One region of the Aminipila terrae genome, then DNA from elsewhere that is predicted to be linked to it. Evidence: predicted binding sites of a transcription regulator. Region 1 holds the regulator's gene; each other region holds the start of a gene.
What was found. The regulator LexA, encoded in region 1, represses DNA repair genes until DNA is damaged. The targets are predictions, from matches to a motif close to AGAACANNTGTTCT.

Region 1 (5,165 bases):
ATAATGTTATGAGAGAAATGGTTGGAATTATGATTATTCCCATTGTTGCAAAATATATAGGCTATATTGAATCATGCAGTGTGCCCGGAGCCGCTGCTGCGGATGTGTGTCTGCCCATTATAGAAAAATCCACAGATAGTGATACAACAGTGTATGCTTTTGTAATGGGTGTTGTACTTAGTACGACTGTTCCAGTTTTGGTGGGTGCTTTCATATCTATGGGCTTATAATTTCTATGAATTAAAAATGAGTATCAGAGAGGTTAAAGGAAAAAAATGAAAAATAAATTAAATAAATTTACTGGCAGCAACGATTATGTAGTGTCAAAAGAACTGATGAATGCGGTAAACGTTGCCATTGCGTTAAAAAAACCTTTACTAATTAAAGGAGAACCGGGAACCGGCAAAACCATGCTGGCAGAGTCTATAGCCAAGGCTATGAACATGAAGCTGTTGGTTTGGAGTATTAAATCCACTACCAAGGCGCAGGAAGGACTTTATGTGTATGATACAGTCCAGAGACTCTATGACAGTCAATTTGGTGAGGGGGATGTCTCTGATATAAAACAGTATATTAAGCTTGGAAAAATGGGTGAGGCTTTTGATTCAGAAGAGCAGGTGGTTTTGTTAATTGATGAAATTGATAAAGCAGATTTAGAGTTTCCAAATGACCTTCTATGGGAGTTGGATAAAATGGAGTTTTATATTAATGAAACAAAAGAAACCATTAAAACTAAGAACAGACCAATCGTTATTATTACTTCAAATGCGGAAAAGGAACTGCCGGATGCTTTTTTAAGAAGGTGTATATTTCATTATATAGAATTTCCTACGAAGGATAAAATGGAAGAAATAATAAAGGTTCACTTTGGTGATATAGATAAAAATCTGGCAGAGGCAGCCATGAATGCGTTCTATCAGATCAGGGAAATGAAGGATATTCAGAAAAAACCCAGCACCTCTGAGCTTCTTGACTGGTTACAGGCTCTTATGATAAGTGGTATTTCAATAGATAAAATCACAAAGGAAATACCTTATGTTGGTGTACTATTAAAAAAGAATCAGGACATTGATATAATGTATGAGATTAAGGAAAGAGGATACTCACTAAAAAGGTGGTAATAAGATGTTTTTGGAATTTTTCTATTTATTAAGAGCAAGAGGGCTTGCAGTATCCCTGAATGAATGGATGTCTCTTGTAGAGGCATTGGATTTAGGATTAGCAGAATGCAGCCTGATGAGTTTTTACCATCTGTGCAGAAGTGTTTTGATAAAAAGTGAAGCAGATTATGACAAATTTGATGCAGTTTTCGCAGAGTATTTTAAGGGCATTGAAAGCCCAGAGGAATTGCCAGAAGAATTCTGGAGGTGGCTTCATGAAGATACAAGAGAACGGGACCTGAATGACAGGCCTGTGCCAGAGGAAGCTTTAATGGAGCTTGAAGAACTGTTAAAAAGATTCCAGGAAAGAATTCAAGAGCAAAAAGAACAGCACAATGGTGGAAACTATTGGATTGGCACTGGCGGAACCTCCCGAATGGGGCATGGAGGGTATAATAACCAGGGAATCCGCACTGGAGGCACAGGCCGGCACAAGTCCGCAGTGCAAGTGGCTGGAGAACGGAATTTTAAAGATTTCAGGCAGGATAACATTTTAGACATCAGACAGTTTCAGATGGCATTCAGAAAGCTGAGGCAGTTTTCTGCCCGGGTAGAAGGTGCTAAAACGGAACTAGATGTAGACGGAACTATTGACGAGACCTGTCATAATGCGGGAAGGTTGAAGCTGGTATTTGATAAACCAAGAAAGAACACAATAAAACTGTTACTGCTCTTTGATTCGGATGGTTCTATGATGCCTTACGGAAGATTGTGCAACAGGCTGTTTCAGGCGGTAAGTAAATCCAGTCATTTTAAGGATTTAAAAGTGTATTATTTTCATAACTGTATATATGATCAGCTCTATACTACGCCATACTGCCGAAAAGGAGAATGGGTAAATACTGACTGGGTTCTTGCTAATCTGGACAGTGAGTATAAAGTAATTCTTGTAGGTGATGGGACAATGGCGCCCTCTGAATTGTTACGGCCTGGTGGAAATTCAGTTTTTAGCCTGTATAATGAGGAACCTGGTATAGAGTGGTTAAAGAAATTTAAAAGGCGCTATAAGAAACAGATTTGGTTGAATCCAATACAAAAGGAAGATTGGGAATTTGTATATGGGAGTTATACCCTTGGAATCATAAAAGAGGTTTTTCCTATGTTTGAACTTACTATAGATGGTCTTGAAGAAGGAATCAGAAGACTTTTAGTAAGGTAGAAGAAATTTTTCACATTTTAAAATTGGAGCAATATAATGCTGCTTTGGTGCATCGCTATATTGCTTTTTATTTTATTGACTATTTACAAGATATAGAACATAATTTCAGAACACATGTTTACAGAACACAATATCTGTGCTATACTACATAAAGAATTGGTCTGAAGTTTATTGAAACTTAAATTTATAAATAATGGAGGCGGAAATATGGAACAGCTAAAAGAGAGAGAACAGCGAATACTTGAGTATATGAAAAAAGAAATCAGTCAAAAAGGATATCCACCTACAGTAAGAGAAATCTGCTCCGCCTTGAATATTAAATCAACGTCTACAGTTCACAAGGATATTGAAAACCTGGAGCTGAAAGGCTTCCTAAAAAAAGACCCATCTAAGCCCCGTGCATTGATGATAGTAGATTCGGAGTCAAGTGAAAAAATCAAATCGGATAATCATGAAATAAAAGATACAGTTTACCATGATACAGAAAGAATTGATGTTATTGATATACCGGTAGTGGGAAGGATAGCAGCAGGTACCCCCATACTGGCAGAACAAAATATCGAAGAGTCCTTTCCAATCCCCTCCAGATTTGCAGGCAAAGGCACCAATTTCATGCTGACAGTAAAGGGTGAAAGTATGATAGAAGCAGGTATTTTTGACGGAGATTATATATTGGTTGAGCAGCAAAATACTGCGAAAAATGGAGAAATCGTAGTAGCCATGATAGATGGATTTGAGAGTGAAGCCACTGTTAAAACTTTTTATAAAGAAACAGATCATATCAGGCTGCAGCCAGAGAACTCCAGTATGAGTCCTATTATTGTCAAGGAAGTGAAGATATTGGGCAAAGTAAAAGGTGTATTTCGATATTTTTAATATATTCAATTATTTTCTTGACATAGTTAAGGATAAATGGTATAGTGTTTTAGTAATAAAGAAGAAGTTATCCGCTTCTCACCTTATTGGTCTGGCTGATAGGGTTAATAAAACAACTGTAACACTTATGTGTTTTGTGGAGCGGGTACTGTAGTATCCGCTTATTTTATTTGCAGGAGGTGCAAGAACATTAGCAAGGAAAATCTGATCAACGAAGAAATTCGTGACAAGGAATTAAGAGTTATCGACAATGATGGAACGCAGCTTGGAATTATAAGTCTTGAAGAAGCCTTAGCGTTAGCTAATGAAAAAAAGCTTGACTTAGTAAATATTTCACCAAATGCTAACCCGCCAGTTTGTAAGATTCTTGATTACGGTAAGTACCGTTATGAACTTCAAAAAAGAGAAAAGGAAGCAAAGAAGAAGCAGAAGATTACTTCAGTAAAAGAAATTCGTTTAAGTACATTTATTGAGGTGCATGACATTCAGGTTAAAGCTAATACTGCGATAAAGTTCCTTAAGGACGGAGACAGGGTTAAAGTCAGTTTGAGGTTTAAAGGAAGAGAAAAGGATTATGCAAGCAAGGGTTTAGATGTTATGAACCGGTTTGCGGATTCAGTGGCTTCTGTAGGTACAATTGAGAAAAAGCCTGAGTTTGAAGGCAGAAGTTTGATTATGATTGTTGCACCTAAAACAGATAAATAGATAGTAGATAACAGAAATAAATTTTACGTAGGAGGAACATTACCATGGCTAAAAATAAGATGAAATCTCATAGAGGCGCAAGCAAGAGATTTAAATTAACAGGTACAGGAAAAGTAAAGAGAAATAAGGCATACAAGAGCCATATTCTTACTAAGAAATGTGCAAAGAGAAAAAGAGGATTAAGAAAGGCAACTCTTCTTGGTAGCGCAGATCACAAGAGAATTAAAGCTGTATTAGATAAATAGTATTAGGAGGTTTGAATAATGGCAAGAGTAAAAAAGGGCGTTAATGCTCATAAAAGACATAAGAAAATATTAAAGTTAGCAAGAGGTTTCTACGGACAGAAGAGCAAGGTATTTAGAGCTGCAAATCCTGCAGTTATGCGTTCACTTCGTTCTGCATATATTGGAAGAAAGAACAAAAAGAGAGAATACAGAAGACTTTGGATCGCAAGAATCAATGCTGGTGCAAGAATGAATGATATTTCATACAGCAGATTAATGGACGGTCTGAAGAAGTCAGGTGTTGAAATCAACAGAAAAATGCTTTCTGAAATGGCTATCTATGACGCAGCTGCATTTACACAGTTATGTGACACTGCAAAGAAGGCAGTAAAATAATTAAAATTAAATTTATTATTCGACATTTGAATATGACAATTTTTCCCCTTTGTGAGGTCTATAATCATTTATGATATAGCTTGCAAGGGGGTTTTTTATGTGGAGATATACGGAGAATACTTATTTGCCGAGAACTTTCTTATGGGAATTCTTATTTTATACTTATCAAGTAAAATAGCTAACTTACCAACTAGTAAGAAGAGGTTAATTGCAGGAGGCATGCTATGTGGTGTCTTTTCCTTTATAATATTTGTCCAAAACATAGGTATCCTGTTAGGAATCTTAGTTAAAGTTTTGTTTTCGCTGCTTTTGGCTTATGTAGCATTTGACAGGAAGATATTTAAAGGAACAATACTTATATATATCGTATCGGCTTTCATGGGTGGAATGACCATTATAATATTGTACATAATCAGAATAAGAGGAATGACTAATAATGCAGTTCTTTATGTAGGGGATATAACCTATATGAATGTTGTTTTTGGTGCAGTAGTATCGTACATCATTATCATGGCATTTTCTAAAATTATTACGGCAAAACAACTTAAAGAACGAATATTTACTGATATTACAATAGAAATAGAGGGACATACCGTAACCCATAGAGCACTTATTGATTCCGGAAATTTTCTGAAAGAGCCGTTA
Region 2 (5,165 bases), 1.1 Mb from region 1:
ATGGACTCTGCTGTAAAAGTAATATTATCAATATGTTATGCACTCTTTGCTTTTACTACACTAATCGGTATGATTATCTTTGCGGAAATTAGTGCAAATATGATTTCTAAAGATAAAAAGTTTATTATGGGAATCAGACTTCTGGGTTCATTGTTCTTTGTGCCTTTTGGTGTTCTTACCGTGCTGGCAAATCTTCAGCTGGGAAACATCTGGTATCTGGTAGACTTAATGAATATATTCCTGGTATTTATTAATGTACCTATTATTCTTAAGGGTAGTAAATACGTATTCAAAGCCCTGGAACATTACAATAGAACAGATGGAAAGGAAGGCTTTGTATCTGCAAGAGATATAGGTTTGGAGACCTCATACTGGACTGAAGAGGCACAACTTGCAAGAGATCAATTTCACAGTAAGCAGGAAGAGTCACGTAAGTCGGTAAGTTAAATTGCTAGTAAAATCACTAAATATAAATAAGGCTGGTTGTTAAACCAGCCTTATTTATATTTCTGTAAGATGTTTCCAATAACGGACTGGCATAAAATTTTTCTGACATTTAGGGTTAGTACGTTCTTTAATGGCAATAGTCTCAAAATATTTTTTCCAAAGAGCACGGTATTCTTTTTCATTTTGTGATATATGGGGCAGATTTTTTTCAGTAAAATCTGTAATGTACCATTCTCCTCCCTGAGCTACCAGAGCTTTACCACGTCGCTTGTCATGAATGATAAAGGGTTCATTTTTATATCGATCCGTGAAATGATCTGCCAGAAATTCCAGAATATCATGGTCTGGTTCTAAAACAGCATAAAGAACTTCTCCTTCCAGCACTGAAAACCGTAGCAAACCTAAAATCCGGTGAACTTCCGCTGTAACTTTCTTTTCAGCTTTTTCTACGGGAGAAACATAAGGGTTACCATGAAGCAGGCGGATTTTAGAACCTTGTTTAAATCCTAAGCGGATGTAATTTAAAAGCAGCATTTCACGGTTAATCACTGTGGACAGAAAAACCCGGTATATACGTTGTAAATCGTAAGGTGATATTTTTTGCCCAATTGCGTCATAAACTTTAGCCGCTTTGTCTCCCTGGGTTTTAATCTCTACAAACGTATTCAAAATACTGGGCTGATAATTATCGAAAGTAAAAATGCCGGCTGCTTTTTCTTCATAATAGTGATAGTAAATGCAGGTCAGGAAACCTTCAAAACTACCATCATATAAGTAATCCACCATTTGATTCCAGGCTCCTTTTCGATTTAGACTGTTGAGGTGCACCTAAGCTGAATGCCCCGGGCGAAAACATTGAAATCTGAGTTTCATCGTTAATAGGCAATAAACGACTTTTTATTCTGCAGGGTTCTAATATTTTCCCTTTTATATATTCTGGCATCAGATCTTTTTCGCCATAATACTTGCCAGAACAGGTCAAAAAGAATTTGGCCCTTTTTAATACTACCCCCATTTTTTTTAAATCATCATACTTCACCGCGGCAACTTTCCTCTGTCTTACTATACGAAGCGCGGATACTGTACCCACACCAGGTATGCGTAAAAGTTCCTCCATAGATGCTTTATTTATTTCAATGGGGAAAAGGTTTATATTTCTTAAGGCCCATGTAATCTTTGGATCTAAATCCAGATCAAGGTTTGGTTCTTCCTTGGTGAACATTTCATCCGCAGTAAAACCATAGAACCGTAAAAGCCAGTCTGCCTGATAAAGTCGATGTTCACGGATTAAAGGAGGAGCAGTAAAGACGGAAGGTAACAAGGGTGAATCAGTGACCGGAATATAAGCACTAAAATATACTCGCTTCATTTTAAAAGAGCGGTATAAACTTTCAGAGGTTTTTACAATCTGACTGTCAGTTTCTGTTCCTGCTCCAATTATCATTTGTGTAGTCTGGCCTGCAGGTGCAAATTTCTCTTTATATTTATATCTTGCTTCCCGAATCAAAGCATTGCCAGCGGGGCTTCCCATCTGATACAGGCTGCCATCACCTATATCAGCATTTGCACCTTCTGGCTGTATCAGTTCTCTACCTTCCGGATTCAAATAATTTAATGGGTTATTCAGATTCTGTCCTTTAAACATAGTTCCCGGTCCTTTAAGAGATTTTTGCTCAATCAAAGTATTGGTTATCTGTTTCATCGGGGCAAAAATTGCTCTTGCTTTTTTCTGAGGAGCGAGCCTTTGGAGACTTTCTTCAGTTGGAAGTTCGATATTTACACTTAATCTGTCAGCAACCATACCTATGGCATGAGTTAGCTCCTGGGATACGCCGGGAATAATCTTAGCATGAATATATCCAGCAAAACCATATTCATATCTTAAGATAGATAAACAATGTAATATTCTTTCAGCGGTATAATCAGGAGAGACTTCAACGGCTGAACTTAAAAATAGCCCCTCTATATAGTTACGTCTGTAAAATTCCATGGTCAGTTCTGCAAGTTCAGCAGGTTCAAAGCTGGCTCGTTCCACATCAACGCTTCTGCGATTTACGCAATATTGGCAATCGTAAACACATTTATTTGTAAAAAGCACTTTTAGCAGTGAAATGCATCGACCGTCTGCGGACCAGGAATGGCAGATGCCTGCACAAGATGCATTTCCCATTCGCCCCACATTTTTTCGCTCCACGCCACTTGTAGAACAGGAGACATCATATTTTGCACTGTCAGCTAAAATCTTTAATTTATCCATTAAGGAACTATCCATGGTCTTCCTCCTGATTTAGAAAAGTAGTTCAAAAAGTAGAACTTTTGTTCTAGTATACCACAATGAGAACTTATGTTCAAATAATAAATTGTGGCAAATCTGCATAAGATAAGAGAAATTTATGGTATAAAGGGAGGAATCCATGCTAGAAGGTAAAACCGCATTGGTGTTAGGCGGCGGTGGTTCAAAAGGTGCATATGAAATTGGAGTCTGGCAGGCGTTAAATGAACTGGGAATACAAATTGATATTGTTACAGGAACATCCATAGGTGCAGTGAATGGAGCACTGGTAGCGCAAAATGATTTTGAAATCGCAAAGAAAAGCTGGAGTGAAATAAAAGAAAGCACTATAACTGAGCTTACAGAAAAAGAAGAACTCCGAAGGATTTTAGAAGAAAACCTGAAGGAAGGGGAAATTCGTCAAAGTGTGACGGAATATGGTATAGTGACCGTAGAATTCCCAAGCTTCAAATCCCACTGCATTTTTATAGAGGAGATCCCCAGAGGTCAGTTAATTGATTATATTTTAGCCAGTGCAGCATGTTTCCCTATCATAAGCCCATATGAAATTAATGATAAAAAGTTTATAGACGGGGCATATTTTGATAATATACCAGTTGAAATGGCACTTAAAAGAGGTGCAGTAAATGTTATAGCAGTGGATTTGGATACAATAGGAATAGAAAGGAAGGATGCCTTAAAAGAAGCAGGTTTTTTAAAAATGATTTCCTGCAAATGGCCCTTAGGTAGCTGCCTTGACTTTGATCCCCAAAATACAAAGAGGATAATTCGATTGGGCTATCTTGATACCATGAAAAGCTTTAATGTATTTTCTGGTGAAAAATATACTTTTGTGAAAGGCGAATTCACAAAGCGACGACTTATGGAAGCTGATGCGGCATCCTGTGTTTTTGAACTGGATCCCACTATTGTTTACAGTAAGGAGGTTCTTCATAAATATTTATTGGAGGCTGTTAAAGAAGATAAAAGAAAAACCTGGACGGAAGATTTTAAGATAAAGATAAAGAAGGTATTTACCAATAATCCAGCAACATTACTGGAAGAGGAGATTTTAGCCAAAAGGTATATGGTAAAAAACGGATTGCTATGGTAAACTACGTATATACCAAAAAATAAAAACAAGATATATTTATAATATAAGTAAAGGAATGGTGATAATCTATGAGAAAAACAAAAATAGTTTGCACGCTTGGGCCTTCAACCATGGAAGACGATATATTGAGAAATTTAATGATTGAAGGTATGAACGTTGCACGGTTAAACTTCTCTCACGGTGATCACGAGCAGCATGCAAAAAACCTACAGAGGATCAGACAAATGCGGGATGAGTTAAGCCTTCCTATTGCTACAATTCTTGATACAAAGGGTCCAGAAATCCGAGTGCGTAAGTTTGAAAACGATAAAATTGTTCTGGAACAGGGACAGCATTTTACACTGACAACAAGAGACATCATGGGAACGCAGGATATTGCAAGTATAACTTATCTGGACTTGCCAAAAGATGTACATGCAGGCATGAAGATTCTCATAGATGATGGCTTGATTGAGCTTAAAGTTATAGAAGTCGGAGAAACGGATATTGAGTGTGAAGTTGAAAATGGAGGGCCAGTATCTAACAATAAAGGGGTAAATGTACCTAATTCCAGCCTTTCCATGCCATTTATCAGTCCAACGGACTATGATGACATTGTATTTGGCATAGAGCAAAACGTAGATTTCATTGCTGCATCTTTTGTCAGGACAGCTGAAGATGTACTGTCAATTAAAAAAATCTTAAAAGAGCGTGAAGGCAATAATATTAAGATTATAGCCAAAATAGAAAATATGGAAGGTGTAGAGAATATAGATAAGATTATTGAAGTTTCTGATGGAGTAATGGTTGCAAGGGGCGATATGGGGGTTGAAATACCTTTGGAAGATGTTCCCGTTCTTCAGAAAATAATAATCAAGAAATGCATTGCAGCTGGCAAAATTGTAATAACAGCTACACAAATGCTGGATTCTATGATGAAAAATCCTAGACCAACAAGGGCAGAAGCAACTGATGTTGCTAACGCTATTTATGACGGGACAAGTGCTATTATGCTTTCTGGTGAAACGGCTGCAGGAGCGTATCCAGTTGAGGCTTTACAGACAATGGTGAAAATTGCAGAACGTGCTGAAGAGGACATTAACTACAAGAACAGGTTTGCCCAAAGCAAAGAATTTGGAAAACCAGATGTGACTACGGCCATTTCCCATGCAACTTGTACCACTTCCATGGATTTAGATGCTGCGGCAATAATTACTGTAACAGCTTCAGGCAGAACTGCCCATATGCTTTCAAAATACAGACCAGATTGTCAAATCATTGGATGTACCAGTAATGCATGTGTTTGGAGACAGTTGAATCTTGTGTGGGGTGTGACACCGCTTATTATTCCAG
Region 3 (5,165 bases), 520 kb from region 1:
CAGGAGCCTTTGTTCAGGGCTCTTCGATAGAATTAAGTGCAGATGGACCATTAAGGGAGCCGTATATTATTTATTTCCAGGGTGGTCTGACTTATGAACATTCCAAGTTTGGTGTTATTAAAGCACTTCAGGCTCTCTATGAAAAAAACTTACTGAAAAATATCTAGCAGGGGAGATTCTGACTATGAAGTCTATTTCTGAAAATAAGAATAAGGTAAGAATTAGAGTCAAGCGTATGATTACGATTATAAAGTTTCTATTGCTAATTATAGTCATAGTTGGAATTCCTTTATATATTATGATTTATGAAAGAGCATTTATAAGTCAGTTCAAAAGTTTAGACACTGTAAATGCTTATTTACTGAAGTATAAAACTGCCAGTGTATTCGCCTATATTGGGATACAAATTCTTCAGATTGTCATATGTATTATACCTGGACAGGCTATGCAGTTTGCTGCAGGATATGCATATACTTTCTGGCTTGGCTATTTATATTCCATTATTGGAACTGCTCTTGGAACCATATTTGCTTTTTATCTGGCCAGGTTTCTGGGGAAAGATGCGATTCGCCTTTTATTTGATGAAAAGAAAGTTACAAAATTTGTAGATAAATTAAATAGTAAACGTGCGTTTATATTGGTATTTGTAATATTTTTAATTCCGGGTCTTCCAAAAGATCTGTTCACTTATGCTGCAGGTGTATCGGAAATGAAGCTGAAGGTTTTTCTCATAATCAGTCTGGTTGGCAGAACCCCTGCAATGATGGCTTCTATTATGATTGGAAGCATGTTTAACAAAGGCAGCTATGTTGGAATTGTCATCCTTACAGTGGTTATGGCTATTTTATTTATATGGGGTGCCAAGCATCATGAAAAACTTACTTTAATGATGGATAAATGGTATGAAAAACTCGTTCACATGTAAAAATCACAGGTTAAAGAGGTATTTGAACTAAAAGGAGGATTTATGGTACAGTCAATTGTTCATATTGCTTTGGTTGTCAGGGATTATGATGAAGCAATAGAGTTTTATACAAAAAAGCTTCATTTTACTTTGATAGAAGATACTTACCAGAAGGAACAAGATAAGAGATGGGTAGTGGTATCTCCTCCAGGATCTTTGGGAACGACTATATTACTTGCCCGGGCCTCCAAATCAGAACAGGAGCCTTTTGTTGGAAACCAGTCAGGGGGAAGAGTATTTCTGTTCCTGGGAACGGATGATTTCTGGAGAGACTATAATGAAATGAAGGGCCTAGGAATAGAATTTGTAAGACCTCCTAAAGAGCAGGACTATGGTATAGTAGCTGTATTTAAAGATTTATACGGAAATCTGTGGGATCTGGTACAGTTTAAAGAAAATCATCCTATGTTTAAACGCATAAAATAATGATTAAATCCTCAAGGTTATATGAAAACCCTGAGGATATTTTTTTACCTTAATATTTTAAGAACAAATGTTTATAAAATTATTGACAAAGAACATATATTCGTATATTATAAAAATACGAACAAAAGTTCTTAAGTATGGGGGGAATAAAAATGACAAACAGAAAAAAGTCATATAGAATTAAATCCAAGTTCAGATTCACTACATCAATAACCATAGCACTTATTTTGATTATGTTTATGGCAAACACTGCTTTTGGCCTGAATAATGTCAGCAGTTTAACAAAAACAAATCCAATAGAAATTGAGATACAATCTGGAGACTCACTTTGGAACATTGCGTGTGAATATGGGCCAGGCCATACTGACCCCCGAAAAACTGTATATGACATATGCAGTTTGAACAATATTACTGCGGATAACATTTATCCGGGACAGACAATACTTATTCCTGATTATTCCAAATAAATATTATATCCGTTGACAATAAGTCTGTGGGTAAACATGGTATTTAATAACGGTGTTATTATAGTTGACTACTATGATATCACCGTTTTTATTTTATCTACTGTTAAAATTTGTTTTGTGACTGTTTTGTGACTAAAAATTGTTAATATATGCAAGTAATAAATTTGGTATATAAAAATTAGATGTGTATAAATAGTTTAGATAAGACAAGGAGATTATGCATGAAAAGAGATTTAAAAGTTAGAATAAGCTTTTTACTAATCGTATTGATGATACTTATGGGAATGCCTACGGCAGCATTTGCAGGAAGTATAAGCAATTTGAATGTAGAACGCATAGAGGGAAATGATGTTACTAAGGACATCCAAATGAAGGTTCAAATAACCAATAACAATGCTAAGGTTGAGGAAGGGGATACCATTGACCCAACGAAGGATATGACAATGAAGGTAGATTTCAGCATACCAGATACCTTAATCTTAAAAGCAGGAGATTATATGCAGGTGGAATTGCCAGATTACTTAAGATTTTCTAATCTGCATGAAACAGAGATTTATATGAAAGTAGGAGATGGAGAAGTCCTTTTAGGAAATGTAACGGTTTCTGGCAGTAAAGCTATTTTAACTTTTGCAGACTCTGCTCAGAATGAAGAATATTCAGGAAGAGCAGGATGGTTTTCAGCAGGACTTTCTTTTGATAAAACAAAGGTTGAAACATCTGAAGATAAGGTTGTAGTTACTATTTTAGGAAATGATTTTACTATTTTAGTTAAGGATCCTGATAAAGGAGTTATTTCACTGAAGAAATCGGGAAATCCAGATATAGCAAATGAAGAAATTACATGGACTATAACGGCTACTCCAAGTAAAGAAGATAAGAAGTATGAGGGGTACGTTTTAAAGGATACGTTACCTTCCAATACATCTTATGTTAAAGATTCTTTTGAAATAAAGCCTTCTGCTTTAAATAAAGATAATTTAAAAATAGATGAAGCCCAAGGAACGATAGAATATACCTTTGATAAGGATGTAAAGGGGATTCAGACTATAACATATAAGACAAAAATAAAAGACGTAGCCCAAAATAATAACAAGGATATGACTATTACCAACAATGTAAGTCTGACAGATCCGGATACCACAACCAGTGCAGCTGCTACTGTTAAAGTAAAACCTCAATTGATTTCAAAGTCAGGTACATATATCGTGTCAAATCATTCTGTTGACTGGACAATAACAGTAAATTCTAGTAAGGCAACACTGAAAAATGTGGTTGTAACAGATGAGCTTGCTCCAGAAATGACATTGGGAGACATTATAATTGAAAAAAATAAATTAACCAATGATGTTACGAAACCACAGTATTATACTTTAAATGGACAGACTGTAAAAATTCATTTAGGAGATAAAGATAAACAGGTTGTAATTAAGCTTAATACAAAGTTAGATAACACAATTAAAGCAAAAGTTACAAATAAGGCAACTATTACGTGGAACGATAAAGGCTCTAGTATCACTGGAGGAAATGATGGTTCAACAGTATTAAGCCCAGTAGATACCCAGGGACAAGTTGATATAACAAGTGGATTCATAACTAAAAGTGCCATTGGCAAATATGACTTTAAAGAGAATGAAATGCCGTGGCAGATAACAATCAACTCAGCTCAAAAAGAAATTAAGAATGCTACAGTAGTTGAATTGTTTGCTTATAACAAGAATGAAGTAAGCAAAATAAATAGCGCACCGAATGCCTCAAAATTTGACAAATATAAAGGCAATGCTATAACGCTCAATCAAAAGTATATAGCCGAAACATTAAAAATAGATGGTTCTGAAGGAATAAAAATTAGTGAAAACGCTGAATTCTCTCAAAAAGGTCAGTATAGAATTAAAACCATACAACTAAATTCTACAGTAGAAGCCCAAATTGTGGAAATTTATTTAGGAGACATAGAGGAAAAACAAGAAGTTACTTTAAACACAAAGGTAACCGATAAAACAGCCTATGGAGTAAACAGCAAAAGCACTGAATATATCCTAAAGAATACGGCTTATTTATATTATGGTGATGGTGATGGCAATTCCCCTTTATCCGCTTCTGCAACAGAAAAACATTATAGCTGTATTTTAGATAAGGACTGTGCAGTTGGATATAACTATGTTGATCATACTATTACTTGGAGACTTTATGTAAACCATAATTCTTTAAATATTGAAGACGGCGTTATTACAGATACTCTTCCTAAATATTGGGATGTAAATGGTGACGATTTTTATGAGATTTATAAAGGTAAGGATTTTAAATTAGGTGGCGGAATTGCAACAATTCAGAATGGAGATAAACTTACAGAAGATGAAGTAAAAGCCCTTGTTAAAGAAGTAAGAGTTACAGAAAAAGATGATGTAAAAACAATCCAGTTTGAATTTAATAAAATAAGCAGTAAATATGTAATTCTTATCAAAACGAAGCTTCCAAATCAGGCTGCACTGGATAGACAATTTGCTGAAAATGGTGATGTAACTATAAGAAATAATGCATCTATGATAGGTGATTCCATCAATGGAAGTCAGGGAGATTGGGAAGATGTAACCATTAAGAATAGTCTGGTTTCCAAGACAGGAGCATTGGATAAAGACAGTAAGGGAAATTACACCGGAGATGCTACCTGGACAATTGATGTTAACAGAAATGCCATTCATTTACCCCAAAAAGACGAATTAAGCAAGGTATATGTTATCGATAAGCTACAGAATTATCTTGAACCTAAAATGGAAAATGGCAACTATAAAATACGTATTTGGGAGATGAAGCTAAAGGCAGATGGCAGTTGGGAGAAAGCAGATGAAGTTTCTCAGGAAACTGTACAGTCAGGGATAACTTATAAAGACAAAGAACTGCGTATAAAGCTTCCTAAAACAGATGGCTCCTATAGGATTGAGTTAGTAACAAGGCTTACCAGTGATACAGTAACGGAAATTAATAATACTGCATCTTTAGAAGGTGTAAAAACAGATATTGTTTCCAAAAATGAGACCATTAAAATTGAATATGCTGATGGGGTGCATGGGCAAATTTAGCAGGTAAAATAATCTTAACAAAGAAGTCTCAAAAGACCGGTATTCTCCTTAAAGGAGCAGTATTCCAACTGTATGAGCTTTCTGATGATAGTAATCCAGTGGAAACCCTTAAATATACAAAGGTAACTGACAAAAAAGGAACGATTCAGTTTGGACGGTTAAATTCGGGAAAATATAAGCTTGTTGAAGTTACAGCACCTGTAGGGTACGAAATTGATAAGGACTCAGCAA

Region 2: a site for LexA is predicted at 2,757-2,770, ahead of Ami3637_RS08395 (putative DNA modification/repair radical SAM protein). Genes of this name have one in related genera too.
Region 3: a site for LexA is predicted at 1,509-1,522, ahead of yneA (cell division suppressor protein YneA). Genes of this name have one in related genera too.

Annotation. Positions count from the first base shown of each region.
Region 1 covers NZ_CP047591.1:2,853,663-2,858,827, forward strand. The annotation lists gene Ami3637_RS13705 (lysine exporter LysO family protein) at 1-230, shown strand, start outside; gene Ami3637_RS13710 (AAA family ATPase) at 276-1,121, shown strand; gene Ami3637_RS13715 (vWA domain-containing protein) at 1,126-2,319, shown strand; gene lexA (transcriptional repressor LexA) at 2,527-3,195, shown strand; ribosomal protein L20 leader region at 3,248-3,370, shown strand; gene infC (translation initiation factor IF-3) at 3,325-3,900, shown strand; gene rpmI (50S ribosomal protein L35) at 3,945-4,145, shown strand; gene rplT (50S ribosomal protein L20) at 4,164-4,520, shown strand; gene Ami3637_RS13740 (sigma-E processing peptidase SpoIIGA) at 4,620-5,165, shown strand, end outside.
Region 2 covers NZ_CP047591.1:1,757,623-1,762,787, forward strand. The annotation lists gene Ami3637_RS08385 (alanine/glycine:cation symporter family protein) at 1-447, shown strand, start outside; gene Ami3637_RS08390 (TIGR03915 family putative DNA repair protein) at 502-1,233, opposite strand; gene Ami3637_RS08395 (putative DNA modification/repair radical SAM protein) at 1,214-2,719, opposite strand; gene Ami3637_RS08400 (patatin-like phospholipase family protein) at 2,862-3,833, shown strand; gene pyk (pyruvate kinase) at 3,902-5,165, shown strand, end outside.
Region 3 covers NZ_CP047591.1:3,375,581-3,380,745, reverse strand. The annotation lists gene Ami3637_RS16325 (methionine gamma-lyase family protein) at 1-167, shown strand, start outside; gene Ami3637_RS16320 (TVP38/TMEM64 family protein) at 185-925, shown strand; gene Ami3637_RS16315 (VOC family protein) at 968-1,390, shown strand; gene yneA (cell division suppressor protein YneA) at 1,543-1,857, shown strand; gene Ami3637_RS16305 (Ig-like domain-containing protein) at 2,079-4,934, shown strand; gene Ami3637_RS16300 (MSCRAMM family protein) at 4,943-5,165, shown strand, end outside.